4 regions of the Streptomyces sp. NPDC056486 genome follow, and region 4 is predicted to be linked to each of the others. Evidence: riboswitches for the same ligand, from Rfam matches in the RefSeq annotation. Region 4 holds a riboswitch; each other region holds the start of a gene.
What was found. A riboswitch is a leader RNA that binds a small molecule or an ion and turns the genes downstream of it on or off. The one in region 4 is predicted to bind cyclic di-AMP.
Positions count from the first base shown of each region.

Region 1: another riboswitch for cyclic di-AMP. It lies ahead of ACFQ7F_RS20275 (C40 family peptidase); the one in region 4 lies ahead of ACFQ7F_RS25060 (transglycosylase family protein).
Region 2: another riboswitch for cyclic di-AMP. It lies ahead of ACFQ7F_RS40845 (M23 family metallopeptidase); the one in region 4 lies ahead of ACFQ7F_RS25060 (transglycosylase family protein).
Region 3: another riboswitch for cyclic di-AMP. It lies ahead of ACFQ7F_RS25575 (M23 family metallopeptidase); the one in region 4 lies ahead of ACFQ7F_RS25060 (transglycosylase family protein).

Region 1 is NZ_JBHTSF010000047.1:21,728-28,872, reverse strand. Features, by position in the region: gene ACFQ7F_RS20310 (8-amino-7-oxononanoate synthase) at 1-183, shown strand, start outside; gene ACFQ7F_RS20305 (DUF397 domain-containing protein) at 184-408, opposite strand; gene ACFQ7F_RS20300 (helix-turn-helix domain-containing protein) at 418-1,278, opposite strand; gene ACFQ7F_RS20295 (ATP-binding protein) at 1,548-2,018, shown strand; gene ACFQ7F_RS20290 (LysR family transcriptional regulator) at 2,007-2,918, opposite strand; gene ACFQ7F_RS20285 (LysE family translocator) at 3,018-3,647, shown strand; gene ACFQ7F_RS20280 (DUF6328 family protein) at 3,601-4,191, opposite strand; gene ACFQ7F_RS20275 (C40 family peptidase) at 4,353-4,826, opposite strand; cyclic di-AMP (ydaO/yuaA leader) riboswitch at 4,830-5,002, opposite strand; gene ACFQ7F_RS20270 (hypothetical protein) at 5,357-5,665, opposite strand; gene ACFQ7F_RS20265 (ATP-dependent Clp protease proteolytic subunit) at 5,673-6,308, opposite strand; gene ACFQ7F_RS20260 (amidase) at 6,516-7,145, shown strand, end outside.
Region 2 is NZ_JBHTSF010000197.1:5,916-13,060, forward strand. Features, by position in the region: gene ACFQ7F_RS40815 (alginate lyase family protein) at 102-1,325, shown strand; tRNA gene ACFQ7F_RS40820 (tRNA-Met) at 1,413-1,486, shown strand; gene ACFQ7F_RS40825 (hypothetical protein) at 1,578-1,946, shown strand; partial or broken gene ACFQ7F_RS40830 (pyridoxal-5'-phosphate-dependent protein subunit beta) at 2,093-2,266, shown strand; partial or broken gene ACFQ7F_RS40835 (MFS transporter) at 2,289-2,543, shown strand; gene ACFQ7F_RS40840 (PP2C family protein-serine/threonine phosphatase) at 2,714-3,970, shown strand; cyclic di-AMP (ydaO/yuaA leader) riboswitch at 4,192-4,338, shown strand; gene ACFQ7F_RS40845 (M23 family metallopeptidase) at 4,350-5,441, shown strand; gene ACFQ7F_RS40850 (aldo/keto reductase) at 5,626-6,570, shown strand; gene ACFQ7F_RS40855 (PrsW family intramembrane metalloprotease) at 6,567-7,145, opposite strand, start outside.
Region 3 is NZ_JBHTSF010000070.1:37,876-45,020, forward strand. Features, by position in the region: gene ACFQ7F_RS25560 (DNA topoisomerase (ATP-hydrolyzing) subunit A) at 1-2,305, opposite strand, end outside; gene ACFQ7F_RS25565 (M16 family metallopeptidase) at 2,525-3,874, shown strand; gene ACFQ7F_RS25570 (M16 family metallopeptidase) at 3,871-5,256, shown strand; cyclic di-AMP (ydaO/yuaA leader) riboswitch at 5,454-5,617, shown strand; gene ACFQ7F_RS25575 (M23 family metallopeptidase) at 5,630-6,433, shown strand; gene ACFQ7F_RS25580 (GntR family transcriptional regulator) at 6,668-7,145, shown strand, end outside.
Region 4 is NZ_JBHTSF010000068.1:12,243-19,387, forward strand. Features, by position in the region: gene ACFQ7F_RS25050 (cytochrome P450) at 1-907, shown strand, start outside; gene ACFQ7F_RS25055 (transglycosylase family protein) at 1,044-2,054, shown strand; cyclic di-AMP (ydaO/yuaA leader) riboswitch at 2,236-2,427, shown strand; gene ACFQ7F_RS25060 (transglycosylase family protein) at 2,431-3,150, shown strand; gene eno (phosphopyruvate hydratase) at 3,426-4,712, shown strand; gene ACFQ7F_RS25070 (septum formation initiator family protein) at 4,831-5,310, shown strand; gene ACFQ7F_RS25075 (DUF501 domain-containing protein) at 5,368-5,904, shown strand; gene ACFQ7F_RS25080 (exopolyphosphatase) at 5,901-6,827, shown strand.

The DNA of each region.
Region 1 (7,145 bases), on a different contig from region 4:
TCACCGGAAACGGCCGTGCGATGGGCCGCCGACTGCAGGAACGCGGGCCTCGCCGTCGGCTGCTTCCGTCCGCCGTCGGTACCCGACGGTATCTCGCGGCTGCGGCTGACCGCCCGTGCGGATCTCACCGACACAGAGATCGCCGATGCCGTACGAGTGATCAGCCGCAGCGCACCCCGGTAGTCACCGGAGGCCGTGGACGAAGGCCTCCCATGTGGCGGGTGAGAAGAGCAGGGCGGGCCCTGCCGTGTTCTTCGAATCGCGCACGGCGAACAGCCCCTGCTTCGGCCCTGAAGCGAGCGGGGCTGTCTCCACGCAGTTGTTCATGCCGTTGCTGTGGCTGCTGCGGTGCCACCGTGCGTCGTGCAGAGACGTGCTTGAAGGTACGTGCCGAGGCAGTGCAGTCATGGTGCCCCCTTACGCGCCGTCACGTATCCCGGCGATGTGATCCGTTGATTCCTCGGGTGAAAGTGCCTTTCGTTGAAGGGAGTTGAAGGCATCCGTGTACGCCTGGAGGTCCTCTCTCCGTTCGAGGTAGAGGCTACTCGTCAAGTGGTCGAGAACAACCACATCCAGATCAGCAATGTTCGGAAATGAGAAAATAACGAAAGAGCCGATGAGACCCACATGCTCCCCGGCGGCGAACGGCAGCACCTGAATCCGCACGTGAGGGAGGCGCGAGGCTTCCAGTAACCGTTTCAACTGGCCCGCGAGCACCTGGCTGCCGCCCACCGGCCGGTGCAGCACGGCCTCGTCCAGGACCACGCTCAGGCGCAGCGGCGGAGCCGTGCGCAGCACGTCCTGGCGGGCCAGCCGTACCTCGACCAGCGCGTCCACCTGCTCGTCCGGCCTTCCGTCGAGCGCTGCCCGCGTCACCGCACGCGCGTAGTCCGGAGTCTGCAGCAGGCCCGGCACGACGGTGGTCTCCAGGGTGCGGACCCGGCAGGCCTGCGACTCCAGGCTGATGAAGTCGCGGTAGGCGGGCGGCAGCAGCTCGCGGTAGGCATGCCACCAGTGGCGGCGCCCGCCGTCGTCCTCGGAGCCCGCAAGCGCGACCAGCAACTGACGCAGTTGCGGGTCCTTCACCTCGTACGCCTCGAGCAGCAGGCGTACGTCGGCCGCCTTGGCGCCGCTACGCCCCGTCTCGATCCGGCTGACCTTCGACTGATGCCAGCCGACCCGGTCCGCCGCCTGGCCGCTGGTGAGTCCGGCGTGCGAGCGCAGCGCGCGGAGCTCGGCACCGAGTTTCCGGCGGCGCACCGCGGGACCGTACCGCATGTCCGTCTCCTTCCCGACGGAGCCTCTGTCCCGGACTCCTCAGGCCTTTCACCGGCGACAGTAGAGGAAGCGTCGGCCTCGCGCCCAAATACGGTCTTCCGTAGCAGAGTTCACCGCTTCGAGCGACAGATATATGCACATCTTGGTGGATGGCCACCTGTGAGCACCCCAGGAGTGGCAGGCTGGCGCAAAGCACCATTCCGGGACTGTCCTCGTGCCTTCCGCTACGAGTCGGAGCCGAGCCCCGGTGGGAAAGGGACCGCGTCGCCATGGCAGACCTTCAGGAAGCATCCGTCACCCTGCCGAGCGATCCTGCCTCGGTCTCCGCTGCCCGGAAGTACGTCTTGAACGTCCTGTCCGAGTGGGGCCTCCCGGGCGACACGGAAGTGGCTGACACGGTCCGGCTCATCGTCTCCGAACTCGCCACGAACGCCGTCCAGCACACCCGGGGCCAGTCGCCCACCTTCACGGTCGAGATCGAGCTGGACCGGGAGGAGCAACTGCGCATCGGCGTCACCGACAGCCACCCCCGCTACCCGAAGCGGCTGCCCGCCGCGGTCCAGCAGGACAACGGCCGCGGCCTGGTGATCATCCGCTGGCTGACCATGGAGTGCGGGGGCAGGCTCTCGGTCACGCCCACTCCCGAGGGCGGCAAGACGGTCTGGATCGCGCTGCCGTGGACCGCGACGATCAGAGGTGACACCACAGCGGCTCCGTCGGCTTCGCCCTCACCCCGCTGAGCGTCCGAAGGCCCCACGGAGCAGCGCCCGGAAGGTGTCCGCCGCGGGATGCGATCCGTCGGAGCGGTGGACGACCGAGATCGTACGGCGCAGATCCCCCGGCTCAAGCGGCCTGACCCCCACCGGGGTGACCGCCGTCCGCGCCACCATCTCCGGTACGACGGCGACGCCGAGCCCGGCGCTGACCAGCGCGCACACCAGTGCGTACCCCGGAGTCTCGACCAGGACCGCGGGGGTCGCCCCGGCCCGGACTAGCGCGGACTCCACGCCCTGTCGGGGTGGATGCGTCGGCGCCATGCTGATCAGCGGCTGACCGGCGAGCTCGCTCAGGGGCAGTCGTGACGAGGCGCTCGCGAGCGCGTGTCCTGGCGAGGTCACCAGGACCAACTCCTCGACAAGGACCGGCTCCGCTGACACGGACGCGGGCAGAGGCACCGCATCCGCGGGCTCATAGGTGTGCGTGAGGGCCAGGTCGACCTCGCCCGCAGCCACGGCCGCGACGCCGAGCGGCGGTTCATAGTCCCGCACCGTCAGTTCGATGTCCGGATGAGCGCGGCGGAACGCGGTGAGGGCGGGCGGCATCAGATGGATCCCGGCGGTGGTGAAGGTCCCCACGCGCAGGCTGCCGCCGGACAGGCCCGCCAGCTGGGCCAGTTCGTGCCGGGCCTGCTCCATCTCGTCGAGGACCCGGCGTGCCCGCGCCAGAAGCAGCTCACCCGCGCCGGTGAGCCGTGCCCCGCGGTGATGCCGGACCAGGAGCGAGGTGCCCGCCTCCCGTTCGAGCTTGGCCAGCTGCTGGGAGAGGGCGGGCACGGTGTAGCCGAGGCGTTCGGCGGCGCGGGTGATCGACCCGGCCTCGGAGACCGCCACCAGTGCGGCGAGCCGCGTCGGGTCGTACATGGAAGTCTCCCGGTGCCGGGGGGGCTAAACGCCTGCTTAAGGCAGACCCAGGATATTCCACATACCTGCTGAAGGCAGAAGGAAGGCAGCCTTGAGGCCATGGACGCTCAACTGGTCGCCTTCACCGGAGTCGCCGCGGGCATGGTCGCCGTGCCGGGCGCCGACTTCGCCGTGGTGGTACGCAACGCCCTCGCATCGCGCCGCGCCGGAATCGTCTGCGCGATCGGTGTCGCGGGCGGGCTCGTGGTGCACACGGTGCTCGCGGTGGCCGGGGTCGCGGCCGTCCTGGCGGCGGTCCCCACGCTGTTCCGGGTGCTGCAGATCATGGGCGGGGCTTATGTGCTGTACCTCGGGTACCGCGCGCTGCGGTCGGCGGCGCGTGCGCCGCAGAGCTTCGGCGCGCCGGAGGGTGAGGAGCGGTCAGCAGCCGGGGGCAGTCTGCGGCAGGGCTTCCTCACCAACGCCCTCAACCCCAAGGCACCCATCACCTTCCTCAGCGTGCTGCCCCAGTTCGTACCCGCGGGCAGCCCCGCGATGCCCAGGACACTGCTGCTCGCGTCCATCATCGTGGCCCTGGCCCTGGTGTGGTTCCCGGTCGTCGCGCTCCTGGTGGACCGGCTCGGCCGATGGCTGCGGAGGCCGCGTACGGCTCGTGCGATCGAGGGCGGCACGGGCGTCGTGCTCAGCGTCCTTGGCCTGGTGCTCCTGGCCGAGGCCCTGACGGCGTGACGCCGTCCGACCCGCCGGTGCCGCTGCCGGTGTCGTCGTCGTACTCGCCCTTGCCCGCGCCGCGCACCAGGACGGGAAGCAGGCCCCAGAGGCCCGCACACACCACAAGGGTGCCCGCGCTCGCGATGATCCCACCGGTGCGGCCCACCGCCACGTCCACGACCAGGAGCACGGAACCGGCGAGCGCGAACACCAGGACCACCATGCCGAAACCGGCGAGGCGGGACGACACCCGCACGATCCGCGGCTTGGAGTGCTGCCCGAACAGCGACCTGTGCACGGCGGCCGGTGCGGTGAACAGCGCGGCGGACAGGACGGCGAGCAGCAGTGTGGTGACGTACGTGGCGCGCTGCACCGTGTCGAGCGAGGGGAAGCGTTCGGTGAAGGCGAGCGTCAACAGGAACGCGAAGAGGATCTGCACCCCGGCCTGTGTGACGCGCAGCTCCTGGAGGATCTCGGAGAAATTGCGGTCGGCGCGCTCGAAGCTCGTCTCGTTGCGCGGAGGCGGGTCGCCTGCGATGGGGGCACCGTTGTTTTCGGCCATGGCGCACGAGTATCCGTGTGGGCGCCGTCCACGCCTGGCGGGCGCGCCGATCAGAGGGCCTGGCGTGGGCCGGGCGAGGGCCGGCAATGGATCGGCCGAGCGGCGGCGGCAGCCGTGAGGCCCCCGCCGCCGTCCGACAGCTGACGTTCAGTGACGGGTGATCAGCGCACCCTGCCGTACCAGACGCTCTTCGTCCAGATCTTCTCGAGCCGCACCACGGTGTTCGACTTCGGGGCGTGCCAGATCCGGCCCTTCCCGGCGTAGATGCCGACGTGGTAGACGTTCCGGCCGGAGTGGAAGAAGACCAGGTCGCCGCGGGAGCGTTTCGACGCCGAGACATGGCGGGTCTTGTTGTACTGCTGTGCGGCGGTGCGAGGCAGCTTCTTGCCCGCGCGCTTGAACGAGTAGAGCGTCAGGCCGGAGCAGTCGAACCTGTGTGGCCCCGTCGCTCCCCAGCGGTACGGCGAGCCTTTCTTGGAGGCGGCGATCTTGAGCGCTTTGGTCCCGTGCGTCGCGGCCTCTGCCTCCGTCGTGAGCCCTGGGGCCACGAGGGTGCCGCCTACGACGGCGAGCGTGAGGACCGATACGGAGCCGGCCCTGGCGAGCAGCGACGGAACATGATTCAGCGCGGTCATGCGCAACCCTTCGTCAGCCGCCTGTGAAGGATGACCTGTCGGATTCGGGCTGGCGAAGTTGCCCGGCCGCGGTGTGCGGCTTCACCCCAAGGGTCGGCGTCCGGACCTTCCGGACCGACCCGTCATGCCTGGGTCCTCCACTCCTGCCGATGCACCGATGTCGACCGGTCATCCGGGTGGCGGCAGGACTCGGCGTCCGCCCGGACCGCCCCGCCGCTGTGGCGGGGGCTTGTCGTCGGAAGGGATCTTGACCCGTCAAGGGTGCGAATTCCGAGCCGAAACGGCGTTTTGTGAGGCTCCTCACGGCTGAACCGTTCGGGTGGACAAGGTCTGATTCGGGACCGGACCGAGGAACCCGACGATCGTTCGACCAGCACCGGAACGAGGAATTCCGGCCATCGCGTACACATCTGACGCAACTGCAGACGGCACAAATGACTACGAACGTCTACGCCGAACGAGGTAGCCCGTTTGGTTCGTTTGAGCCCCGTCCCGGACGGTTCGGGCGTCAGAGCTGTGGTGATGGGTGCTCAGGATGCCGACGGGGGTGGCACGGTGACCCGCCCGGCTCGCCGCTCGCCGTCGAGCACACGTAGCGCTCGGGCCAGCGTCGGCGCGTGCACGGCGCTCTCGCCCCGCTGGTGCATGAGCGTCAGGGCGTCCCGCAGTGCGGTTGCGCTGCCCACCAGGGCCTGGGCCGCGCGCAGCCCGCCGTAGGTGTCCGAGGCGCGCGCCGGGTTGATCCGGCCGACCAGGTCGACCACTTCGAGGTATCGGTCGATCAACTCGCCCTCGGCGCGGGTGAGTGCGGGCAGGGGAGGAAGCTCGGGCGGCAGCACCGGTGGCTCACCTCGCGCCCGGGGTGCGCGGGGATGACTTGCGGCTCGCGATGATCCGGTCCACCAGGCCGTACTCGACTGCTTCGGGGGCGCTGAGGATCTTGTCGCGCTCGATGTCGGCCGCGACGCGCTCCGGGCTCCGGCCCGTGTGCCGGACGAGCAGCTTCTCCAGTTTGGCCCGGGTGCGCAGGAGCTCTTCGGCCTGGATCGCCAGGTCGGTCGCCTGACCGTGGACCGGCTCGGCGAGCGAGGGCTGATGGATGAGGACCCGGGCGCCGGGCAGCGCGCATCGCTTGCCGGGGGTGCCCGCGGCAAGGAGGACGGCGGCCGCCGACGCGGCCTGGCCCAGGCAGGTCGTCTCCACGTCGCACGTGACGAACTGGATCGTGTCGTAGATGGCCGTCATCGCGCTGAACGAGCCGCCGGGGGAGTTGATGTAGAGCGAGATGTCGCGGTCGGGCGCCTGGTGTTCGAGGTGCATGAACTGCGCCATCACGTCGTTGGCGGAGGTGTCGTCGATCGGCGTCCCGAGGAAGACGATGCGCTCTTCGAGCAGCTTCGAGTACGGATCGACGGTCCGCTGTCCCGTGCTGGTGCGCTCGGTGAACTCGGGCAGGACATAGCGGGCGAACGGTCGGTTCATGGCACGTCTCTCCTCTACCGGGGGTCGGCTGCCCCAAGGCTTCCTGTAAAAAACGTACAGGACGTACGTAACGTCGTGGTGAGGAGCATGTTCGGGTGATCCGCCGGAGTCAACAGACGGGCCGTGTTTCAGCCGCTCGCTGAAAGCGCATGCCGAGAACGCGGCAACGAACGCCAGCAGCCCACCGCCCCGAGCCGAAAGCGTCGTATGAGCCCTGAAGAAGCCCACCGAGTCCCCGGCGCCGCGGAGCTCGTTCACCTCACCGCCCGCGAGCTCGCCGCCCGGATCCGCACCCGCGAGCTGTCCGCGCGAGAGGTCGTCCAGGCGCACCTGGACCGGATCGAGCAGGTCAACGGCGCCGTGAACGCCGTGGTGACCCTCTCGGCGGAGCGCGCGCTCGACGAGGCGTACACCGCCGACGAACAGACAGCGCGCGGTGAACCGCTCGGCCCGCTGCACGGGCTGCCCATCGCCCACAAGGACACGCACGACACCCGCGGAATCCGGACCACCTACGGGACGCCGCTCCTGGCCGACAACGTCCCGGACCGCGACGAGCTGATCGTCGAGCGCATCCGCGCCGCCGGGGCGATCACCATCGGCAAGACCAACGTGCCCGAGTTCGCGGCCGGTTCGCACACCGTCAATCCGGTCTTCGGCGCCACCCGCAACCCGTACGACCTTCAGCGGTCGGCGGGCGGCAGCAGCGGGGGAGCGGCGGCGGCGCTCGCGTGCGGAATGCACCCCCTGGCCGACGGCAGCGACATGGGCGGCTCCCTGCGCAACCCCGCGTCCTTCTGCAACGTGGTGGGCCTGCGCCCCTCGCCGGGCCGGGTG
Region 2 (7,145 bases), on a different contig from region 4:
CACCCGCGGCAGCCCCTCGCCCGAACGGCCCCGCCGCGCCTGCGCCCCCGCTCCCCTCGGGTGACGCTGGGCCTGCCAGGTGGCCGATCCGGAGGTACAGCATGGGTTCCCGACCAGGTTCCGTACGACGGGCTCTCGTGATGGTGCTCGTGCCGTTGCTGGTCGGCGTCTCGGCGGCCTGCGGAGGGACAGGGAGCGGCAGCGGCGGGGCGACCGAGCGGGCGCGCTCCGCCGAGCAGGGCTTCGAGCACCCCGGAGTGCTCGTCAGCAAGGCGCAGCTGAAGCGCGTGCGCGCCCATGTCGAGGCGCGCGAGCAGCCCTGGCTGACGGCGTTCGAGCGGATGCGGGACAGCAAGTACGGCGCGGCCGACTACAAGGCCAAGCCGTACGCCGTCGTCGAGTGCCCGCCCGACACCCGCCCCGGACAGGGTTGCGTCGAGGAGCGCGAGGACGCCATCGCCGCGTACACCCAGGCCCTGCTCTGGAACATCACCGGCGAGCGCACGCACGCCGAGAAGGCCGTGCAGATCATGGACGCCTGGTCGGGGGTGATCACCCGGCACACGGAGGCCAACGCGGGCCTCCAGACGGCCTGGGCGGCCTCCTCGTGGGCGCGCGCGGCCGAAGCCGTGCGCTACACCTACGACGGCTGGAGCGACGGCGAACTCCTGCGTTTCGAGCGGATGCTGCGCAACGCCTACCTGCCCCAAGTGCGCGAGGGAGCAGCCGATTTCAACGGTAACTGGGATCTCCTGATGGCCGACGCGACCATCAGCATGGCGGTCTTCCTCGACGACCACGAGTCCTTCGAGAAAGCGGTCACGCATTTCAGGACCCGCGTGCCCGCCTACTTCTATCTGAAGTCGGACGGACCACTGCCCGTCTCGCCCGCGGGCAGCGGCATCAATACCCCGGAGAAGCTCCAGAAGTACTGGTTCGGGCAGAAGACTTTCGCCGACGGGCTTTCCCAGGAGACCTGCCGCAACTTCAAGCACGCCAGCTACTCGCTCGCGGCCACCGCGCACATCGCCGAGACCGCCTGGCATCAGGGCGTGGATCTGTACGGCGAGGTCAAGGAGCGGCTGCGGGCCGCGCTCGAATTCCACGCCAAGTACCAGCTGGGCGCCAAGGCGCCGGGGTGGCTGTGCGGCGGCAAGGTGCGGCGCGACATGGGGCCCGACACCGAGGTCGGTCTCCATCACCTGCGGGATCGGATGAAGCTGGACCTGCCGGAGACGGAGAGGCTCACGCGGAAGCAGCGGCCCGAGGGAACGGACGGTCTGTTCGTGGCCTGGGAGACGCTGACGCACGCCGAGAACGCGTGAGCGGCGGGCTCCGTTCGCCGTGTTCGCCGGTGGTTCTCGGCCGGTTCGCTTTCACTCCCCCTGATGGCGTAGAGTTGCATTCAACGGCGCGGGGTGGAGCAGCTCGGTAGCTCGCTGGGCTCATAACCCAGAGGTCGCAGGTTCAAATCCTGTCCCCGCTACTAAAGACCGAAGGCCCGGATCCATTACTGGATCCGGGCCTTCGGTGTTTTTTGCGTAAGTGTGCGTGCGGTGCGTAGTTTCATGGTCACTATGAGTCGTCTGCGAACCGTGCTGTCGGTGGTGCTGCTCGCCGCCTGTGCGCTGTTCGTCGGCGCGTGCCACGGCCACCACGGTCTCGCCCCTGCGGGAACCAGCGTGGTCGCTCCGGCGCACCACGTCTGTCCGGGGGCTGGGCACGCGGAGCACGCCGGTGCCGGGCGGCAGGCCGTGGGGGCGTCGGCGGAGCGGAAGCGGGGCGAGCGCGGAGGCGGTGGACGGGCGGCGGCGTGGCCGTTCGTGCGGTGGAGCGGGTGGGGAAGCGGTGGGGGGAGCGGGCGCGCGGGGTGCGCGCGGACGCGGGCCGGGCCACCGCTCGCGGGGCAGCGGCTTCTCGTCGCCATCGGGGTGGACCGGAACTGACGGGTGCGCAGTGCGCGCGTTCCGCGGCGCCTGAGGTGCCAGAGGTGCCAGAGGGGCCTGAGGTGCCTGAGGTGTCCGAGGTGTCCGAGGTGCCTGCGGCAGTTTCCCCGTACCGAGTGCCTGAGTACCCGAAGGACATCACGTACATGATCAGCAAGCTTCAGCCCGCGGCGGCCGCCGTGGGGAACACACCCGTGCTCTGGATCGACGAGCCGTCCCCGGACGGCGGGCGCGGCTACTGGGCCAAGCTGGAGGGCTTCAACTTCGGTGGGATCAAGGACCGCGCCGCCCTCCACATGGTCGAACGGGCACGGGTGCGCTGGGGGCATCCCGTGCACATCGTCGGTCGTCGCGCTGTCCGGTGACCGTTGGGTGGCCACGCACTACGGCCTCTACAACACGGTGTGCGGCATCGGCATCACCGCGGGGAACCTCGCGACCGGCGCGCTCCTGGGCGCCACCCGGTCCGCCCCCGCGGTGCTCTGGCTCGGCCTCGCGGCCCTGGGCGCCAGCTGCGCGCTCGCCCTGCGCGGCCTCTCCAGGGCGGGCCGCCTGGCCCCACAGCCGGCCGGGGTGCGGTTCGCCGACAAGCCCTGACCCGGCCTAACCCGGTCGGCCCACACCGGTCGCCCCGCGCCCCCGCTCCGGGAACCCTGGACGAGCGTGGCCATGGATCTGTCCTGGTCGCGGGATTCGGCAGGAGAAGACCGGTGGGGCAGCGAGGAGGAAGCGGCGGGCGAGGCGGCCGAGGGGAGGGGGTGACGGGCATGGGGCCGGGCGAGAGCGAGGGCGAGGGCGCGAGTGCGGGTTCGGGTAAGCCCGCGGGCAGGTCCGTGAGCCGACCTCCCGGCAGGCGGCCGCGCGGGGCTTCCGGCAAGAGCCCCGTCGTCAGACATGAGCGGACGTTCGTGCGGGCCCTTCCGCTGCTGCTCATCGTCGTCGGGATCGTCTACGACATCTCGACCCCGCCCCAATTCACCGCCGCGCCCCTCTTCACCGCCGCCCCGCTCGTCGCCGCACCCTTCTACTCGCTGCTCAGCACCACCCTCATCGGCGCCGGTGCCTCCCTCGCCGTGCTCGGCCTGCACTTCAAGACCAACACCGGCACCGACGTCGATGCCGTCACCGAGGTGTTCACCGTGGTGACCGTCGCCGTGCTCGCCGTCCTCATCAACCGTGTCGTACGCCGCGGCGACGAACAGCTCGCCTCCGCCCGCTCCATCGCCGAGGCCGCCCAGCGCGCCGTACTTCCGCAGCCGGATCCCCGGATCGGCGGGCTCGATGTCGCGGCGCGGTACGAGGCCGCGGAGGCCGACGCGTTCATCGGGGGTGATCTGTACGCCGTCCAGGACACCCCGCACGGCGTACGCGTCATCGTCGGCGACGTACGGGGCAAGGGCATGGGCGCGGTGGCGGCCGTCGCCGTCGTCATCGGGGCGTTCCGGGAGGCCGCCGAGCAGGAGACCACGCTGGAGGCGGTCGCCCAGCGCCTTGAGCGTGCCCTCGCGCGTGAGGGCACGCGGCGCGACGGGCTCGACGACTTCGAAGGATTTACCACCGCCATCCTCGCGGAGATCCCGCACAGCGACGGTCTCGTACGCCTCATCAACCGTGGGCACCCGGGGCCGTTGCTCCTGCGCGGCGACGGGCGGCTGTGCGTGCTGTCCGCGACCGAGCCCGCGCTGCCGCTCGGGATGGGTGAACTGGGCGCCTGGCCGGACCGCGCGGACGAGACGGAGTTCCCGCCGGGGGCGATGCTCCTGCTCCACACCGACGGGCTCTCCGAGGCGCGTGACAGCCGGGGCGAGTTCTACGATCCGGCCGCCCGGCTCGGTGGCCGGATCTTCCCTGGACCCAATGGCCCGGACGTGCTCCTCGCCACGCTCACCGAGGAAGTGCGGCGGCACACCGGGGGCGGGACGACCGACGACATGGCGCTGCTCGCGGTGCGGCGGCCGTTGGCGGCAGGGAGCGATGCGGCGGGGACCGATGCGACAGAGATCGATGTCACGGGCCGTGACTGAAGGACACCACTCCGCATAACAACTGACGTACTGTCAAGGAAATGTGAAGCTCCAGTGTGTGAAGAAGTGGGGTCAACTCGCCCCGTTCCGGCCATCGGTGTCCCGTTAAGTACCGGCCAGATCTGTTAACGATCAACTGGAACAGCTTGGAATACGACCCCGCCGTCTATTAACGTTCGATAACGCAGCGCGGTCGTCCCAACCGACACTCGAGTCGGCTCCGCGCGCACGCGCCTAATCCCGCAAGGGAGCCGGGGAACCACCAATTGGGGTGAATCGGTCATCTGTGCATCCGTGCCAGATGCTCGTAGGAGACCTTCCTGCTCCGAACCCGTCAGCTAACCCGGTAGGCGAGAAGGAAGGAAAGGAGTGCGCCTCCGTGGCGTCCAACCGCCCTGCCCCCCAAGGCGCTTACGTACCGAATGACGACGATTTCGGTGGGTACGACGACAATTCCTGGGAGGAATGGAATCCCACCGAGGAGTCCATCCGTCCCGTCCGCGGCAGGCACCGCGTCCACAAGCGGGGCGGTGGCGGGCTCGCCCGCAGCTCCACGGTTCTCGGCGTAGGCGTCATCGCCGCTGTCGGCGCGGGCGGCATCGCCACCGCGCAGGGCGGCAAGCCCCCGGTCTCCATCGAGATGCCGGACATGTCGGCCGTCACGGACTCGCTGCCGGAGGCCAAGTCCCTCCCGGGCGTGGGGTCTTTGATATCCGACGGCTCCGATTCCTCCGACTCCGCCGCCGCGGAGAACGGCGTCGCGGTGGCCGCCGCGCCGCTGAGTGCCGCCGGGATCAGCACCGCCGACGCCGAGCAGGGCAACACGGACGCGGGCGAGGCGCTGCGGGCCCGCATCATGGAGCAGGCCGAGAACCAGCAGGACCAGGCGGACGACGCGGTCCAGAAGGCGGCCGAAGAAGCCGCCGTCAAGCAGGCAGCCGCACAGGCCGCCGCCAAGCAGACCGCGGCCGAGAAGAAGATCGCCGCCGAGAAGGCCGCCGCGAAGAAGAAGGCCGAGGCGGAGGCCAAGAAGAAGGCCGAGGCGGAGCGCCTGGCCAAGCTCGCGAAGAGCTTCACACTCCCCGTCGCCTCGTACACGCTCACCGGCACCTTCGGTCAGCCCGGCTCCATGTGGTCCTCCGGCTACCACACAGGGCTGGACTTCGCGGCTCCCACGGGCACGCCGATCAAGGCCATCCACTCCGGCACCGTCAAGGAAGCCGGCTGGGCGGGGGCGTACGGCTACCGCACGGTCCTGGAACTCGACGACGGCACCGAGCTGTGGTTCTGCCACCAGTCCTCGATGAGCGTCAGCGTCGGCCAGAAGGTCACCACCGGCGAGGTCATCGGCCGCGTCGGCGCGACCGGCAACGTCACCGGGGCCCACCTCCACCTGGAGGTCCACCCGGGCGGCGACTCCACCGGCGTTGACCCGGCGGCGTGGCTGCGTGGCAAGGGCCAGTCGCTCTGATCCAGTCGCTCTGATCCAGAGGCTGCTTCAGATGCTCTGAAGCAGCCTCTGAAGCAGGCTGTGAAGCAGCCGTTGAACTCCGGCGGTCCTGGCGACAACCCCCCGACGTCAGGGCTGCCGGTTCGGCACGCCCGCTCTCCGAGTTGTGCGGAATGTTGCGGTCCGTATGGGCGTTGAGCACCGTATGACTTCTCTCCGCAAGCTTGGCTCGTCCGACCTCGATGTCTTCCCGCTCGCTCTGGGCGGCAACGTCTTCGGCTGGACGGCCGACGAGGCGCAGTCCTTCTCCGTGCTCGACGCCTACACCGCCGCAGGCGGCAACTTCATCGACACCGCCGACGTCTACTCGGCCTGGGTGCCCGGCAACAAGGGCGGCGAGTCCGAGCACGTCATCGGCGACTGGCTGGCCGCGCGCGGCAACCGTTCCGACGTCGTGCTCGCCACCAAGGTCGGCGCCCACCCCGATTTCAAGGGTCTGTCCGCGAGCACCATCAAGTCCGGTGCCGAGGAGTCGCTGCGCCGTCTGCGCACGGACTACATCGACCTCTTCTACACGCACTACGACGACCCGACCGTCTCCGTCGAGGAGATCATCGGCGCGCTCGACGACCTGGTGAAGTCCGGCAAGGTGCGCGCCATCGCCGCGTCCAACGTGACCGCCGAGCGGCTCCAGGAGTTCCTCGACTTCTCCGACCGCGAGGGCCTCGCGCGCTACTCGGCGCTCCAGCCGCACTACAACCTCGTCTCGCGCGACACGTACGAGGGCCCGCTCGAGCAGGTCGCCTCGCGCTCCGGCCTTGCCGCCGTCCCGTACTACGCGCTCGCCGCCGGCTTCCTGACCGGAAAGTACCGCCCGGGCACGCAGGTCGACAGCGCGCGGGCCGAGGGCGCGGGCAAGCACCTGGAGACCGAGCGGGGCCGACGGGTGCTCGCCGCGCTCGACGAGGTCGCCAAGAACCGCGGCGCCGAGATCGCGACCGTGGCCCTCGCGTGGCTCGCGGCGCAGCCGACGGTGGCGGCGCCGATCGCGTCGGCCCGTACGGTCGAGCAGCTGCCCGCGCTGCTCGCGGTGGGGGAGCTCGAACTGACGGACGCCGAGGTGTCGGCGCTCACGGCGGCTTCCGCCTAGCCGCGGTAGGGGTTGTACGCGGGGTAGGGCATCGCAGGCTGGGCGTACGGATATCCGTAGGGGCTCTGCTGCTGGTACCCGTACGGCTGCGGGTACCCGTAAGGCGGCGGCATCGGTACGAGCACCGGTGCCGTCGCGCGCGCCGCGTAGGCGAGAGCGGGCCGTGCCGCGTCGCGGCGCTCCCACAGCGCGTGCAGCAGCTCCCGCTCCCGTACGACGAAGTCGGCGCCCGCGCGCCCCTTGCGCCCCCGGTGCCGCAGGAGCGCGAGAGAGGTCGCGTACGTCTCGTACTGGCCGACCGTGCGCGCCGCTGCCTTGCCCTGCGTGTACGAGGCGTAGTCGCGGGCGAGGGTGCGGGCACGCATCGTGCCGAGCGCGTACGGCTCGGGCGCGGTGAGCCAGCCCGCGAGCGCGTACGCGGGCAGTTCGGCGCGCACGATGCGCAGGCCGCGCTGCCTGATCCAGATCACCAGCCAGGTGAGCAGGCCGAACGACGGCAGCATGAAGAGCGCGTACACGGCGAAGAATCCGTAGTCCCCGAAGCTCGCCGAGCCGTTCCACAGGGCGTGCAGGCC
Region 3 (7,145 bases), on a different contig from region 4:
AGTCCTCGCCCTTCAGGAAGCGCTGGACGCGCACGCCACCCGTGGCCCGGCCCTTGCGGGGGTACTGGTCGAACGGCGTCACCTTGGCCGTCGTCTGCACCGAGTCGTCGAGCGTGCCGCGCGAGCCCGCCACCGTGAAGACCACGGCGTCCACGGCCGGGTCCACCGCCACGAAGGAGATGACCTTGACGCCGTCCGCGAGCTTGATCCCCGTCATGCCGCCCGCGGCACGGCCCTGCGGGCGTACCTGCGCGGCTTGGTACCGCAGGAGCTGGGCGTCGTCCGTGATGAAGACCAGGTCCTCCTCACCCGTGCGCAGCTCGGCCGCGCCGACGATCCGGTCACCGTCCTTGAGGGTGATGACCTCCAACTCCTCCTTGTGGGAGGGATAGTCCGGGACCACGCGCTTGACCACGCCCTGTTGGGTGCCGAGGGCGAGGCCCGGTGAGGACTCGTCCAGGGTCATCAGGCAGATCAGGCTCTCGTCCCCCTCCAGGGAGAGCAGCTCCGAAACCGGCGCACCTCCGGAGATGTTGGGTGCCGCGTGCGTCTCCGGAAGTTGCGGGAGGTCGACCACGGAGAGGCGCAGCAGCCGTCCCTCGGACGTCACCGCGCCCACCTCGCCCCGCGCGGTCGCGGGGACGGCGGAGACGATCACGTCGTGCTTGACGCGCTTGGTGTCGCTCTCGGCGAACGGCTCACCATTGGCCGTACGGGCCAGGAGGCCGGTCGATGAGAGGAGCACGCGGCACGGGTCGTCCGCCACCTGCAGCGAGACCGTGGGCGCCGGGGTGCTCGCCGACTCCAGGAGGACCGTGCGCCGGTCAGTGCCGAACTTCTTGGCCACGGCGGCCAGTTCGGCGGAGACCAGCTTGCGCAGCTCCGCGTCCGACTCCAGGATCCGGGTCAGCTCGTCGATCTCGGCCTTGAGCTTGTCGCGCTCGGACTCCAGCTCGATACGGTCGAACTTGGTCAGGCGGCGCAGCGGCGTGTCCAGGATGTACTGCGTCTGGATCTCGCTCAGCGAGAAGCGCTCCATCAGGCGCTCCTTGGCCTGTGCGGAGTTGTCGCTGGAGCGGATGAGCCGGATGACCTCGTCGATGTCCAAAAGGGCGACAAGGAGCCCCTCGACCAGGTGCAGCCTCGCCTGCTTCTTGCTGCGGCGGAACTCGCTGCGGCGGCGCACGACGTTGAAGCGGTGGTCGAGATAGACCTCGAGGAGTTCCTTGAGGCCGAGCGTGAGGGGCTGGCCGTCCACCAGGGCCACGTTGTTGATGCCGAAGGACTCCTCCATCGGCGTCAGTTTGTAGAGCTGCTCCAGGACGGCCTCAGGGACGAAGCCGTTCTTGATCTCGATGACCAGACGCAGGCCGTGCGAGCGGTCCGTGAGGTCCTTGACGTCGGCGATGCCCTGGAGCTTCTTCGAGCCGACCAGGTCCTTGATCTTCGAGATGACCTTCTCGGGTCCTACGGAGAAGGGCAGTTCCGTCACGACCAGGCCCTTGCGGCGGGCCGTCACGTTCTCGACGGCCACCGTCGCGCGGATCTTGAAGGTGCCGCGCCCTGATTCGTACGCGTCCCTGACCCCGGAGAGGCCGACGATGCGGCCACCCGTGGGCAGGTCCGGGCCCGGCACGAAACGCATCAGCGTCTCCAGGTCGGCCCCGGGGTGCTTGATCAGGTGGCGGGCGGCGGCGATGACCTCGCCGAGGTTGTGCGGCGGCATGTTCGTCGCCATGCCGACGGCGATGCCCGACGAGCCGTTGACCAGAAGGTTCGGATAGGCCGCAGGGAGGGTGACCGGCTCCTGCTCCTGGCCGTCGTAGTTCGACTCGAAATCGACGGTGTTCTCTTCGATCGACTCCGTCATCAGAGACGTCGCGTCGGCCATCTTGCACTCGGTGTACCGCATGGCGGCCGGCGGGTCGTCGTTGCCGAGCGAGCCGAAGTTGCCGTGCCCGTCCACCAGGGGCAGGCGCATGGAGAAGGGCTGGGCCATGCGCACCAGGGCGTCGTAGATCGACGCGTCGCCGTGCGGGTGCAACTTACCCATGACCTCGCCCACGACACGGGCGCACTTCACATAGCCGCGGTCGGGGCGCAGGCCCATCTCGTTCATCTGATACACGATCCTGCGGTGCACCGGCTTCATGCCGTCGCGGGCGTCCGGCAGGGCGCGCGAGTAGATGACCGAATACGCGTACTCGAGGAAGGAGCCCTGCATCTCGTCGACGACGTCGATGTCGAGGATCTTCTCCTCGAACGACTCGTCGGGCTGCGGGGTCTTCGTGCTGCGGCGGGCCATCGCTGCTGCGGCTCCTTCACGGTGTCTGCCAGGGCATCAACGGGATCTGACGCCGACCATTGTGCTCTGTCCCACTGACAACGCCGACCACGACCCGGACTTCGACCGCGACTACGCCGAGCGCGGAGCGGGAACTTCACCGGTTGTCAGCACGCTTGCATACAGTGGCACGACTGGCAGAATTTCCAGCTTTTCGCGATCGAAGGGACGTACATGCCCATGGGTCACACGGCCACAGCCGAGGCCGGCTCCGGCGGCCTGACAGCGACCGAGCACCGGCTGGCCAACGGCCTGCGCGTGGTGCTCTCCGAGGACCACCTGACCCCGGTCGCCGCGGTCTGCCTCTGGTACGACGTCGGCTCGCGCCACGAGGTCAAGGGGCGTACGGGCCTCGCTCACCTCTTCGAGCACCTGATGTTCCAGGGCTCGAAGCAGGTGCACGGCAACGGCCACTTCGAGCTGGTGCAGGGTGCGGGCGGGTCGCTCAACGGCACCACGAGCTTCGAACGCACCAACTATTTCGAGACCATGCCCACACACCAGCTCGAGCTGGCCCTGTGGCTGGAAGCCGACCGGATGGGCTCGCTGCTCTCCGCGCTCGACGAAGAATCCATGGAGAACCAGCGGGACGTCGTCAAGAACGAGCGCCGCCAGCGCTACGACAACGTTCCCTACGGCACGGCGTTCGAGAAGCTGACCGCCCTCTCGTACCCCGAGGGCCACCCCTACCACCACACCCCGATCGGCTCCATGGCCGACCTGGACGCGGCGACGCTGGAGGACGCGCGGAACTTCTTCCGTACGTACTACGCGCCCAACAACGCCGTCCTGTCGGTCGTCGGCGACATCGACCCGGAGCAGACCCTCGCCTGGGTCGAGCAGTACTTCGGGTCCATCCCCTCGAACGACGCCAAGCAGCCGCCGCGCGACGGCTCGCTGCCCGACACGATCGGCGAGGAGCTGCGCGAGGTCGTCGAGGAAGAGGTACCGGCCCGCGCCCTGATGGCCGCCTACCGCCTCCCGGAGGACGGCACGCGCGCGTGCGACGCGGCCGACCTGGCGCTCACTGTCCTGGGCAGCGGCGAGTCGTCGCGGCTCTACAACCGCCTGGTGCGCCGCGACCGCACCGCGGTGGCGGCCGGGTTCGGCCTGCTGCGCCTCGCCGGGGCCCCCTCGCTCGGCTGGCTCGACGTGAAGACGTCCGGCGACGTCGAGGTCCCCGTCATCGAGGCCGCCGTCGACGAGGAGCTCGCCCGCTTCGCGGAAGAGGGCCCCACCGACGAGGAGATGGAGCGCGCCCAGGCACAGCTGGAGCGCGAGTGGCTCGACCGGCTCTCCACCGTGGCAGGACGCGCGGACGAACTGTGCCGGTACGCCGTCCTGTTCGGAGACCCGCAGCTCGCCCTGACCGCCGTCGGGCGCGTCCTGGACGTCACCGCCGAAGAGGTCAAGGCGGCCGCAGCGGCCCGCCTGCGCCCCGACAACCGCGCGGTGCTCGTGTACGAGCCCACAGCGGCCCCTGAGGGCGCCGAAGCCACCGACGAGGACGAAGAGGAGGCGGCGAAGTGACCGAGGCCGCGACGATGCAGTTCCACCCACAGCCCCAGGCAGGCACCGCACGGCCGTGGGCCTTCCCCGCGCCCGAGCGAGCCACCCTGGACAACGGCCTCACCGTGCTGCGCTGCCACCGCCCCGGCCAGCAGGTCGTCGCCGTGGAGATCCACCTCGAGGCGCCGCTCGACGCCGAGCCCGCGGGCCTCGACGGCGTCGCCACGATCATGGCGAGGGCATTCAACGAAGGCACCGACAAACACTCCGCCGAGGACTTCGCCGCGGAACTCGACCGCTGCGGCGCCAGCATGGACGCGCACGCCGACCACCCCGGCGTCCGCGTCTCCCTCGAAGTGCCGGTCTCCCGCCTCCCGAAGGCGCTCGGCCTGCTCTCCGACGCCCTGCGCGCCCCCGCCTTCGCGGACAGCGAGATCGAACGCCTCGTACGCAACCGCCTGGACGAGATCCCGCACGAGGCCGCCAACCCGGGTCGTCGCGCCGCCAAGGAGCTCTCCCGGCAGCTGTTCCCGGCGACGTCGCGCATGTCGCGCCCCCGCCAGGGCACCGAGGAGACGGTCACGGCCATCGACTCGGCGGCGGTGCGTGCCTTCTACGAGAAGCACGTGCGTCCCGCCACGGCGACCGCCGTCGTCGTCGGCGACCTGACCGGCGTCGACCTGGACGCCGTCCTCGCCGACACCATCGGCTCCTGGACGGGCGGCACGGCCGAGCCGCGCCCGGTGCCCCCGGTGACCGCCGACGACACCGGCCGTGTCGTCATCGTGGACCGCCCCGGCGCCGTCCAGACGCAGCTGCTCATCGGCCGCGTGGGACCGGACCGGCACGACCGCGTGTGGCCCGCGCAGGTGCTCGGCACGTACTGCCTCGGCGGCACCCTCACCTCGCGCCTCGACCGCGTCCTGCGCGAGGAGAAGGGATACACCTACGGCGTACGGTCGTTCGCCCAGGTCCTGCGTTCCGCGCCGGACGGCACCGGTGCCGCGATGCTGGCCATCAGCGGCTCGGTGGACACCGAGTCCACAGGACCGGCGCTCGACGACCTGTGGAAGGTGCTGCGCACCCTCGCCGCCGACGGCCTCACGGACGCCGAGCGCGACGTCGCCGTGCAGAACCTGGTGGGCGTGGCCCCGCTCAAGTACGAGATGGCGGCGTCCGTCGCGGCCACCCTCGCCGATCAGGTCGAGCAGCACCTTCCGGACGACTTCCAGGCGCAGTTGTACCGCCAGTTGGCCGCGACCGGCACCGTGGAGGCCACCGCCGCCGTGGTGAGCGCCTTCCCGCAGGACCGCCTGGTGACGGTGCTCGTCGGTGACGCCGCACAGATCGAGGAGCCCGTCAGGGCGCTCGGCATCGGTGAAGTGAGTGTGGTCACGGGCTGAGTGACAGTCAGGACATATCGGGACCCCGGTGGCTGGAATTTGCTACCGGGGTCCTCATATGTCCGAATTAGTATGGAGGTTACGTGTCTGCCCTGTGGCGTGCGCTACAAAAACTCTGATCCGTTTGTCGTTTGAAAGACGCCCCGCTTAGCGTCGGTCCGGCTGTTCGTCATGCAGTACGCCGCACCCGCGGCACCGGACAGTCATCGCCGAGTCCCCGTACGGCGCGAGCCAGGGGAGCCGGGGACCCACATGTCCCCTTGGGGTGAATCGGGAACCTTGCCGTGAGGCGAGGGACTCGTAGGAGACCTTCCTGCTCCGAACCCGTCAGCTAACCCGGTAGGCGAGAAGGAAGGAAAGGATCAGCCGCTTCATGGCGTTCACCCGTGCCACCGGGAAGCACCGTCGCCCGAGCCGCCTCACGCGTACGACCGCGAACGTGGCGGGCGTCGCAGCCCTCACCACCACCGGTGTCATAGGAGGCCTGGCCGCTCCGGCCCTCGCCGCCGACGACGCCGTGGCCCTCGAGCACACCGGCCTCACCCAGGCGGTCTCCGTCGGCGACTCGCTCGCCCAGAGCATCGACGCGCAGGCCGCTGCCCAGCAGCAGGCCGCCGACGACGCGGCAGCGGCCAAGAAGGCCGAAGAAGCCGCCAAGAAGAAGGCCGAAGAGGCCAAGCGCAAGGCCGAGGCCGAGGCGAAGGCCAAGGCCAAGAAGGAGCGCGAGGCCAAGGAGCGTGCTGCTCGCGAGGCCGAGCGCAAGCGCCTGAACAGCTACGTCTCCCCGATCACCGGCTCGTCCGTCTCCACGGGCTACCAGACCGGCGGCGGCATGTGGTCCTCCGGCAGCCACACCGGCATCGACTTCCACGCCGCGTCCGGCACCACGGTCCACGCGGTCGGCTCCGGCACCGTCGTCGAGGCCGGCTGGGGCGGTGCCTACGGCAACAACGTGGTCATCAAGATGAACGACGGCACGTACACCCAGTACGGCCACATGTCGTCCCTCGGCGTCACCGTCGGCCAGGCGGTCACTCCGGGCCAGCAGATCGGCCTCTCGGGCTCCACCGGCAACTCCAGCGGCCCGCACCTCCACTTCGAGGCCCGCACCGGCGAGGACTACGGCACGGACATCGACCCGGTCGCGTACCTCCGCGCGCACGACGTCGGCGTCTGATCCCTGACCCCGGACCGTCGCACGAAGCGCATCTGATCCACCGAAAGCCCCGGCTCGTCGAGAGCCGGGGCTTTCGCGGTACCCGAGTGCCCCCGAACCGCACCCGTGCCGCCTTTGGCCAAAATATATCCATGGATTTCGGCCCGCCATCGGAAATTCAGCCGCCCTGCAATAGGGTCACTGAAAAGGCGTCGATCGACCGCGTTTCGCGGGGATTAAGGCGGAGGTCAGGTCATGCGCATTCCCGCGCACTCGGTATGCACGGCCATCCGGGACGACATCGTCTCCGGTGTCTACGAACGGGGTGGCCGGCTCACCGAGGAACTGCTCGCACGCCGCTATGGAGTCTCCCGCGTCCCCGTGCGCGAGGCCCTGCGCACCCTGGAGGCCGAGGGCTTCGTCGTCACGCGCAGACATGCGGGCGCGTGCGTCGCGGAGCCCACCGAGCAGGAGGCGGCCGACCTCCTGGAGATACGCATGCTCCTGGAGCCCCTTGGTGCGGCCCGCGCCGCACAGCGCCGCACGGATGCGCACCTGAAGGTCCTGCGTGGCCTCGTCAGGCTCGGCCAGGACCGTTCGAGGCGCGGTCAGAGCGAGGATCTGCGCTCGTTGGGCGGCTGGTTCCACGAGACGCTCGCCCAGTCGTCCGGCAGCCCGGGCCTCACGGCTCTGCTCACCCAGCTCCGGCACAAGATCGCCTGGATGTACGTCG
Region 4 (7,145 bases):
GGAGTTGACGGACCGTCTCATCGACCAGTTCGTCGAGAAGGGGGAGGCCGACCTCATTCACGACTTCGCCTTCCCGCTCCCCATCTACGCCATTTGCGATCTGCTCGGGGTGCCCCGCGAGGATCAGGACGACTTCCGCGACTGGGCGGGGATGATGATCCGCCACGGGGGAGGTCCCAGGGGCGGGGTCGCCCGGTCCGTGAAGAAGATGCGCGGCTACCTCGCCGAGCTGATCCACCGCAAGCGTCTCGAACCCGGCGACGACCTCATCTCGGGGCTCATCCGCGCCTCCGACCACGGCGAGCACCTCACCGAGAACGAGGCCGCCGCGATGGCATTTATCTTGCTTTTTGCCGGTTTTGAGACGACCGTGAACCTCATCGGCAATGGCACTTATGCCCTGCTCACCCACCCCGAACAGCGCGAGCGGCTCCAGGAGTCCCTCAAGGGCGGCGACACCGGACTCCTGGAGACCGGGCTCGAGGAGCTCCTCCGCTTCGACGGACCCGTCGAACTCGCCACCTGGCGGTATGCCACCGAGCGGCTGACCGTCGGAGGGGAGGACATCGCCGTCGGTGACCCCGTTCTCGTCGTCCTCGCCGCCGCCGACCGTGACCCGGAACGCTTCGACCGACCGGACGCGCTCGACCTCTCCCGGCGCGACAACCAACACCTCGGCTACGGCCATGGCATTCATTACTGTCTCGGTGCGCCGCTCGCCCGGCTCGAAGGGCAGACCGCCCTCGCGACGCTTCTGCGGCGCCTTCCTGACCTGCGACTCGCGGCGGAACCTGGTGATTTGAGATGGCGTGGCGGGCTCATCATGCGTGGACTCCGTACGCTGCCCGTGGAGTTCACACCCGCACAGCAGAGCAAATATCAGCCACTTGAAGCGCCGTCCAGCTGACGAGCCGTCAAGACTGTGACTTTCACGTGATCTCCGCTGCATCGACTTGTGACAAGCGTTCGACTCCCGCTACGTTCACCGACGACTCGGCATCCCGTGTCGCAGTCGTCGCTCCAGTCACGCGAAAGGCAACCGCATGCTCTCCGGCAATGGTCGTCACCGACGCCCCCGCCAGGCCCCGGCCCTGATCGTCGCGGCAGGAGTCGCAGGATCGGCCATAGCCATCCCGCTGCTCGGCGCCACCAGTGCGAGCGCGGCGGACGCCGCCACGTGGGACAAGCTCGCGGAGTGCGAGAGCGGCGGGTCCTGGAGCGCGGACGCGGGCAACGGGTACTACGGCGGGCTCCAGTTGTCGCAGCAGGTCTGGGAGGACAACGGCGGCCTCGACTTCGCGCCGAGCGCCGATCAGGCCAGCCGCTCGCAGCAGATCTCCGTCGCCGAGAAGGTTCTCGACGATCAGGGGGTCAAGGCCTGGCCGAGCTGCGCGCCGGTCGCAGGCCTCACCGAGGACGGTGCCGCCGCCGACGTCGACCCGGGCGCTCCGATCACGACGACGCCTTCCGACGAAGCGACGGAGTCGGGCGACTCCGGTGCGTCGGACGGGTCGGACGGGTCGGATGAATCGGATGAGCCGAGCACGTCGCCGAGTGAGTCGGCCGACCCCTCGGACAGTGCCAAGTCTTCGGACGAGCCTTCAGATGAGCCGTCGGGCGAGTCCTCGAAGAAGCCCTCCGGTGACTCCGGCAAGTCCGGCGCCGACGACGAGTCGCGAGACAAGAATCACGACGAGTCGGGTGATTCGGATGACTCGGGCAAGTCCGGGCAGAGCGATGAGACTTCGCCGACCCCCACTCCCACCACCGGCGAGGGCGAAGGCCGCCACCGCGGCGACAGCGCGGACGGCAAGCCGTCCGGCGACGACTCCCGCGAGGGTTCGGGCCGGCACGCCTCGCGCGGCGACGAGCGACAGCAGGACGCCTCGGACGGGACGTACACGGTCCGCTCCGGAGACAACCTCTGGGCCATCGCGGACGACCACGACGTGAAGGGCGGGTGGACCGAGCTGTACGCCGAGAACGAGAAGGCCGTCGGCTCCGACCCCGATCTCATCCTTCCCGGTCAGAGCCTCGATTTGGGCGAAAAGTAGGGGAAGTTGGCGACTCGCTTTGCGCCTGATGTCCGGATTGGCGCAAGTGAGACATGGGTCTCAGAAGCCCTGATCGTCTTTGGAATTCGGCCGTCGGCATGACTACGGTCGTGACCGCTCGCCACAGCGGGCCCCGCCGGTCGGTACGCCGAGTCCTGCCAACGGCCGTTCGGGAACAGTCGTCGCGTAAGCGCCGTAGGCAGGAGCGGGGGAACCAAGGTTTCCGCCGGGCCCGGCCGTTCAGCATCGCGAGAGCGAGGCGGACGAGCGGACGGGAACGGCTAGGGGTTAAGCCGCGCTCAGGAAGCGCGGCCGGGCAACTTCATCGGCCCGAACCCGACAGCTCACCTCGCAGGCGTCGGTGAGGGGATCACTCATGCTGTTTTCCAGCAAGGGCAAGCACCGCCGCCCGTCCAAGGCCACCCGTGTCGCCACGCTCGCGGGCGTCACCGGTGTCGCCGTCGCCGCTCCGCTGATGGCGGCCGGCCAGGCCTCCGCCGCGACGAACTCCGAGTGGGACGCCGTCGCGCAGTGCGAGTCCGGCGGCAACTGGTCGATCAACACGGGCAACGGCTACACGGGCGGCCTGCAGTTCTCGTCGTCCACCTGGGCCGCGTACGGCGGCACGAAGTACGCGTCCAGCGCGGACCAGGCCTCCAAGGCCCAGCAGATAGAGATCGGCGAGAAGGTCCTCGCGGGCCAGGGCAAGGGTGCCTGGCCGAGCTGCGGTGTCGGCCTCTCGGGCGCTTCCAACGAGGGTGGCGGTGCGCAGGAGAGCGCCCCGCAGCAGACCCAGGAGCAGCCCAAGAACGAGCCCAGCGCCCAGACCGAGCAGCCGCAGCAGGCCGCTCCGAAGCAGGCCGCGCCGAAGCCCGAGGCTCCGAAGACCGAGTCCAAGAAGACCGTCGAGACCCCGACCGGCAAGACGGTCAAGAAGGGCGACGGCGAGTACAAGGTCAAGAAGGGTGACACCCTCTCCAAGATCGCCGAGGCGAAGGACGTCAAGGGCGGCTGGCACAAGGTGTACAAGCTCAACGGCGACATCATCGACAACGCCGACATGATCTTCCCGGGTCAGCAGCTGCACCTCAGCTAAGAGGAGCCTGCTGCAGCTCGGCGGAGAAGCTGAGAGAGGCGGCGGCGCTTCGGCGGAGGCGCCGCCCGCCCCACCCCGTCCCCACGGGTCCACCCCGCCCCGGTGCGCGTATCCCCCGTACGCACCGGGGCGGGGTTTGTTTTGTTCCGTTCGGAAACTTTTTGCTCTCGGTTTGTCCATAGGGCGGCGGCTCGGCTCGCTCTTGCCCGGGAGCCGGTTAGGCTCGTGTCCGCGAGGCCAACGCCCCGCGTACCCGCGTCACATCCCAGAAGGAGATGCTCGTGCCGTCCATCGACGTCGTCGTAGCCCGGGAAATCCTGGACTCCCGAGGCAACCCCACGGTCGAGGTCGAGGTCGGCCTCGACGACGGCAGCACGGGTCGTGCCGCCGTTCCGTCCGGTGCGTCCACCGGTGCTTTCGAGGCCATCGAACTCCGTGACGGTGACCCCAACCGTTACCAGGGCAAGGGCGTGGAGAAGGCCGTCCTCGCCGTCATCGAGCAGATCGGCCCGGAGCTCGTCGGGTACGACGCGACCGAGCAGCGCCTGATCGACCAGGCGATGTTCGACCTCGACGCCACCGACAACAAGGGCTCGCTCGGCGCCAACGCCATCCTCGGCGTCTCGCTCGCCGTCGCGCACGCCGCGTCGGAGGCCTCCGACCTGCCGCTCTTCCGCTACCTCGGCGGCCCGAACGCGCACCTGCTGCCCGTTCCGATGATGAACATCCTGAACGGCGGGTCGCACGCCGACTCGAACGTCGACATCCAGGAGTTCATGATCGCGCCGATCGGCGCCGAGTCGTTCTCCGAGGCCCTGCGCTGGGGCACCGAGGTCTACCACACGCTGAAGAAGGTCCTGAAGGACAAGGGCCTCTCCACCGGCCTGGGCGACGAGGGCGGCTTCGCCCCGAACCTGGACTCCAACCGCGCCGCGCTCGACCTCATCCTCGAGGCCATCAAGCAGGCCGGTTACGTCCCCGGTGAGCAGATCGGCCTCGCTCTCGACGTCGCCGCTTCCGAGTTCTACAAGGACGGCAAGTACGAGTTCGAGGGCAAGTCCCGCTCGGCCGCCGAGATGACCGAGTACTACGAGGAGCTCGTCGCCTCGTACCCGCTCGTCTCCATCGAGGACCCGCTGTTCGAGGACGACTGGGCGGGCTGGAAGGTCCTCACCGACAAGCTGGGCACCAAGGTCCAGATCGTCGGCGACGACCTCTTCGTCACCAACCCGGAGCGCCTGGCGCGCGGCATCGAGGAAGGCGCCGCCAACTCGCTGCTCGTCAAGGTCAACCAGATCGGTTCGCTGACGGAGACTCTGGACGCCGTCGAGATGGCCCAGCGCAGCGGCTTCAAGTGCATGATGTCGCACCGCTCCGGCGAGACCGAGGACGTCACCATCGCCGACCTCGCCGTCGCCACCAACTGCGGCCAGATCAAGACCGGCGCCCCGGCCCGCTCCGAGCGCGTCGCCAAGTACAACCAGCTCCTGCGCATCGAGGAGATCCTGGACGACGCCGCGGTGTACGCGGGCCGTTCGGCGTTCCCCCGCTTCAAGGGCTGAGCACTGCTCCTGAGCCCCGGCTCGGGCTTCGGCTCCGCTGAGTAGTTACCTACGTCCTCGTACTCGGTCCCGTACCGTGTGCGAGGACGTACGTACGTATCGGGGAGGCGGGGCACACATGGCCGTGAAGGACCGCGACCGGTTCTCCACCGCGACCAGGCTGCGGCTGCTCGGCGAGCAGACCGCGGAGCGTGTCTACCGCTCCCAGACGAAGCGTCAGGCGCGCCGCTCCCGGCTCACGGGACGCGCCGCGCTCCTCGCGCTCGTCCTCTGCTCGCTGGTCGTCGCGCTCGCCTACCCGATAAGGCAGTACGTGTCGCAGCGCGCGGAGATCGCCGATCAGCGCCGCGAGCAGGCCGAGCACCGCGAGAACGTCGAGAAGCTGCGGGACGAGAAGGCCCGCTGGCGGGACGACGCGTACGCGGAGCAGCGTGTCCGGGAGCGGCTGCACTATGTGATGCCGGGCGAGACCGGCTACACGGTGATCGGTCCCGGGGCGGCGAAGACGCAGCGCACCGACCAGGGGGCGGCCGCCAGGCCCTGGTACTCGAACGTCTGGGACGGCGTCGACAAGGCCGACAGCCCGGACGAGGACTGACTTCTCTCACCCGTACCTCTCGTCTACCTCTCGTAGCGAACCGATCGAAAGACAGGCATGGAAACGCCCCCGCCGACCACCCCGCGCACCGAGCCCACCGACGCCGACGTCGAGGCCTTCAAGCAGCAGCTCGGCCGTCCGCCGCGCGGTCTGCGGGCCATCGCCCACCGCTGCCCGTGCGGGCAGCCGGACGTCGTCGAGACGGCGCCGCGCCTTCCGGACGGGACGCCGTTCCCGACGACGTACTACCTGACGTGTCCGCGGGCCGCCTCCGCGATCGGCACTCTTGAGGCCAACGGCGTCATGAAGGAGATGTCGGAGCGCCTGAAGACGGACCCCGAGCTCGCCGCGGCCTACCGCGCGGCGCACGAGGACTACATCGCGCGCCGTGACGCCATCGAGGTCCTTGAGGGCTTCCCGAGCGCGGGCGGCATGCCCGACCGCGTGAAGTGCCTGCACGTCCTGGTCGGCCACTCGCTGGCCGCGGGCCCCGGTGTGAACCCGCTGGGCGACGAGGCGATCGCGATGCTCCCCCAGTGGTGGGCCAAGGGAGCGTGCGTGACGCCGTGCGCCGATCAGGAGTCCGCCAAGTGACCCGCGTGGCAGCCATCGACTGCGGCACGAACTCGATCCGCCTCCTGGTGGCGGACGCCGACCCCGCGACCGGCGAGCTGGTCGACCTGGACCGCAGGATGACGATCGTCCGCCTGGGGCAGGGAGTGGACAAGACGGGGCGCCTCGCCCCCGAGGCACTCGACCGCACCTTCGCGGCCTGCCGCGAGTACGCCGAGGTCATCAAGGAGCACGGCGCCGAGCGCCTGCGCTTCGTGGCGACCTCCGCGTCCCGCGACGCCGAGAACCGCGACGACTTCGTCCGCGGCGTCCTGGACATCCTCGGAGTCGAGCCGGAGGTCATCAGCGGTGACCAGGAGGCCGAGTTCTCCTTCACGGGTGCGACGAAGGAGCTGGCGGGCAGCGACCACCTCGCCAAGCCCTACCTCGTCGTGGACATCGGCGGCGGCTCCACGGAGTTCGTCGTCGGCGAGGACCAGGTCCGCGCCGCCCGCTCGGTCGACGTCGGCTGTGTGCGCCTCACGGAGCGGCACATCCGCACCGACCCGCCCGCGCCCGCCGAACTCGACGCGGTCCGCGCCGACATCGGGGCAGCGCTCGACCTGGTCGAGCGGACGGTGCCGATCGGCGATGCCCGCACCCTGGTCGGCCTCGCGGGTTCGGTGACCACGGTGGCCGCGATCGCACTGGGCCTCGACGCGTACGACTCCGAGGCGATCCACCACTCCCGTGTCTCCTACGAGCAGGTCGCCGAGATCGTCGGACGCCTGACCCGCTCCACGCACGACGAGCGCGCGGCGATCCCGGTGATGCATCCGGGGCGGGTGGACGTCATCGCGGCGGGCGCGCTCGTACTCCTGTCGATCATGGACCGGACCGGGGCCCGGGAGGTCGTCGTCAGCGAGCACGACATCCTCGACGGCATCGGCTGGTCGATCGCCTGAGCGCGTCATGTAGCGTCTGAGCGGCTGGTGGAGGGGTCGGACGGCCCCGTGGCGACTGGCCGTCGGGAAAGTTCGTGAAGTTCTTCACAAGGAAATCGGCTCGGTTGGCCGATGTTCAGGGGTTCCGGACCCCTGAAAGTGATCCCCGAGGGCCGCGCGACCCATGACAGTGAAGGTTCGCCGGCGTGTCCGGAGTATGAACCGCGTGAGTGGTCCACTGCGCCGTGAAGGCGAGATCGGCAGCTCACAAGGGGTGTGGAACGTCTCGGGTGATCCCGTGGTTCCCCTGGGGCGCTATGGCCTGTGTCACGTGGGCGG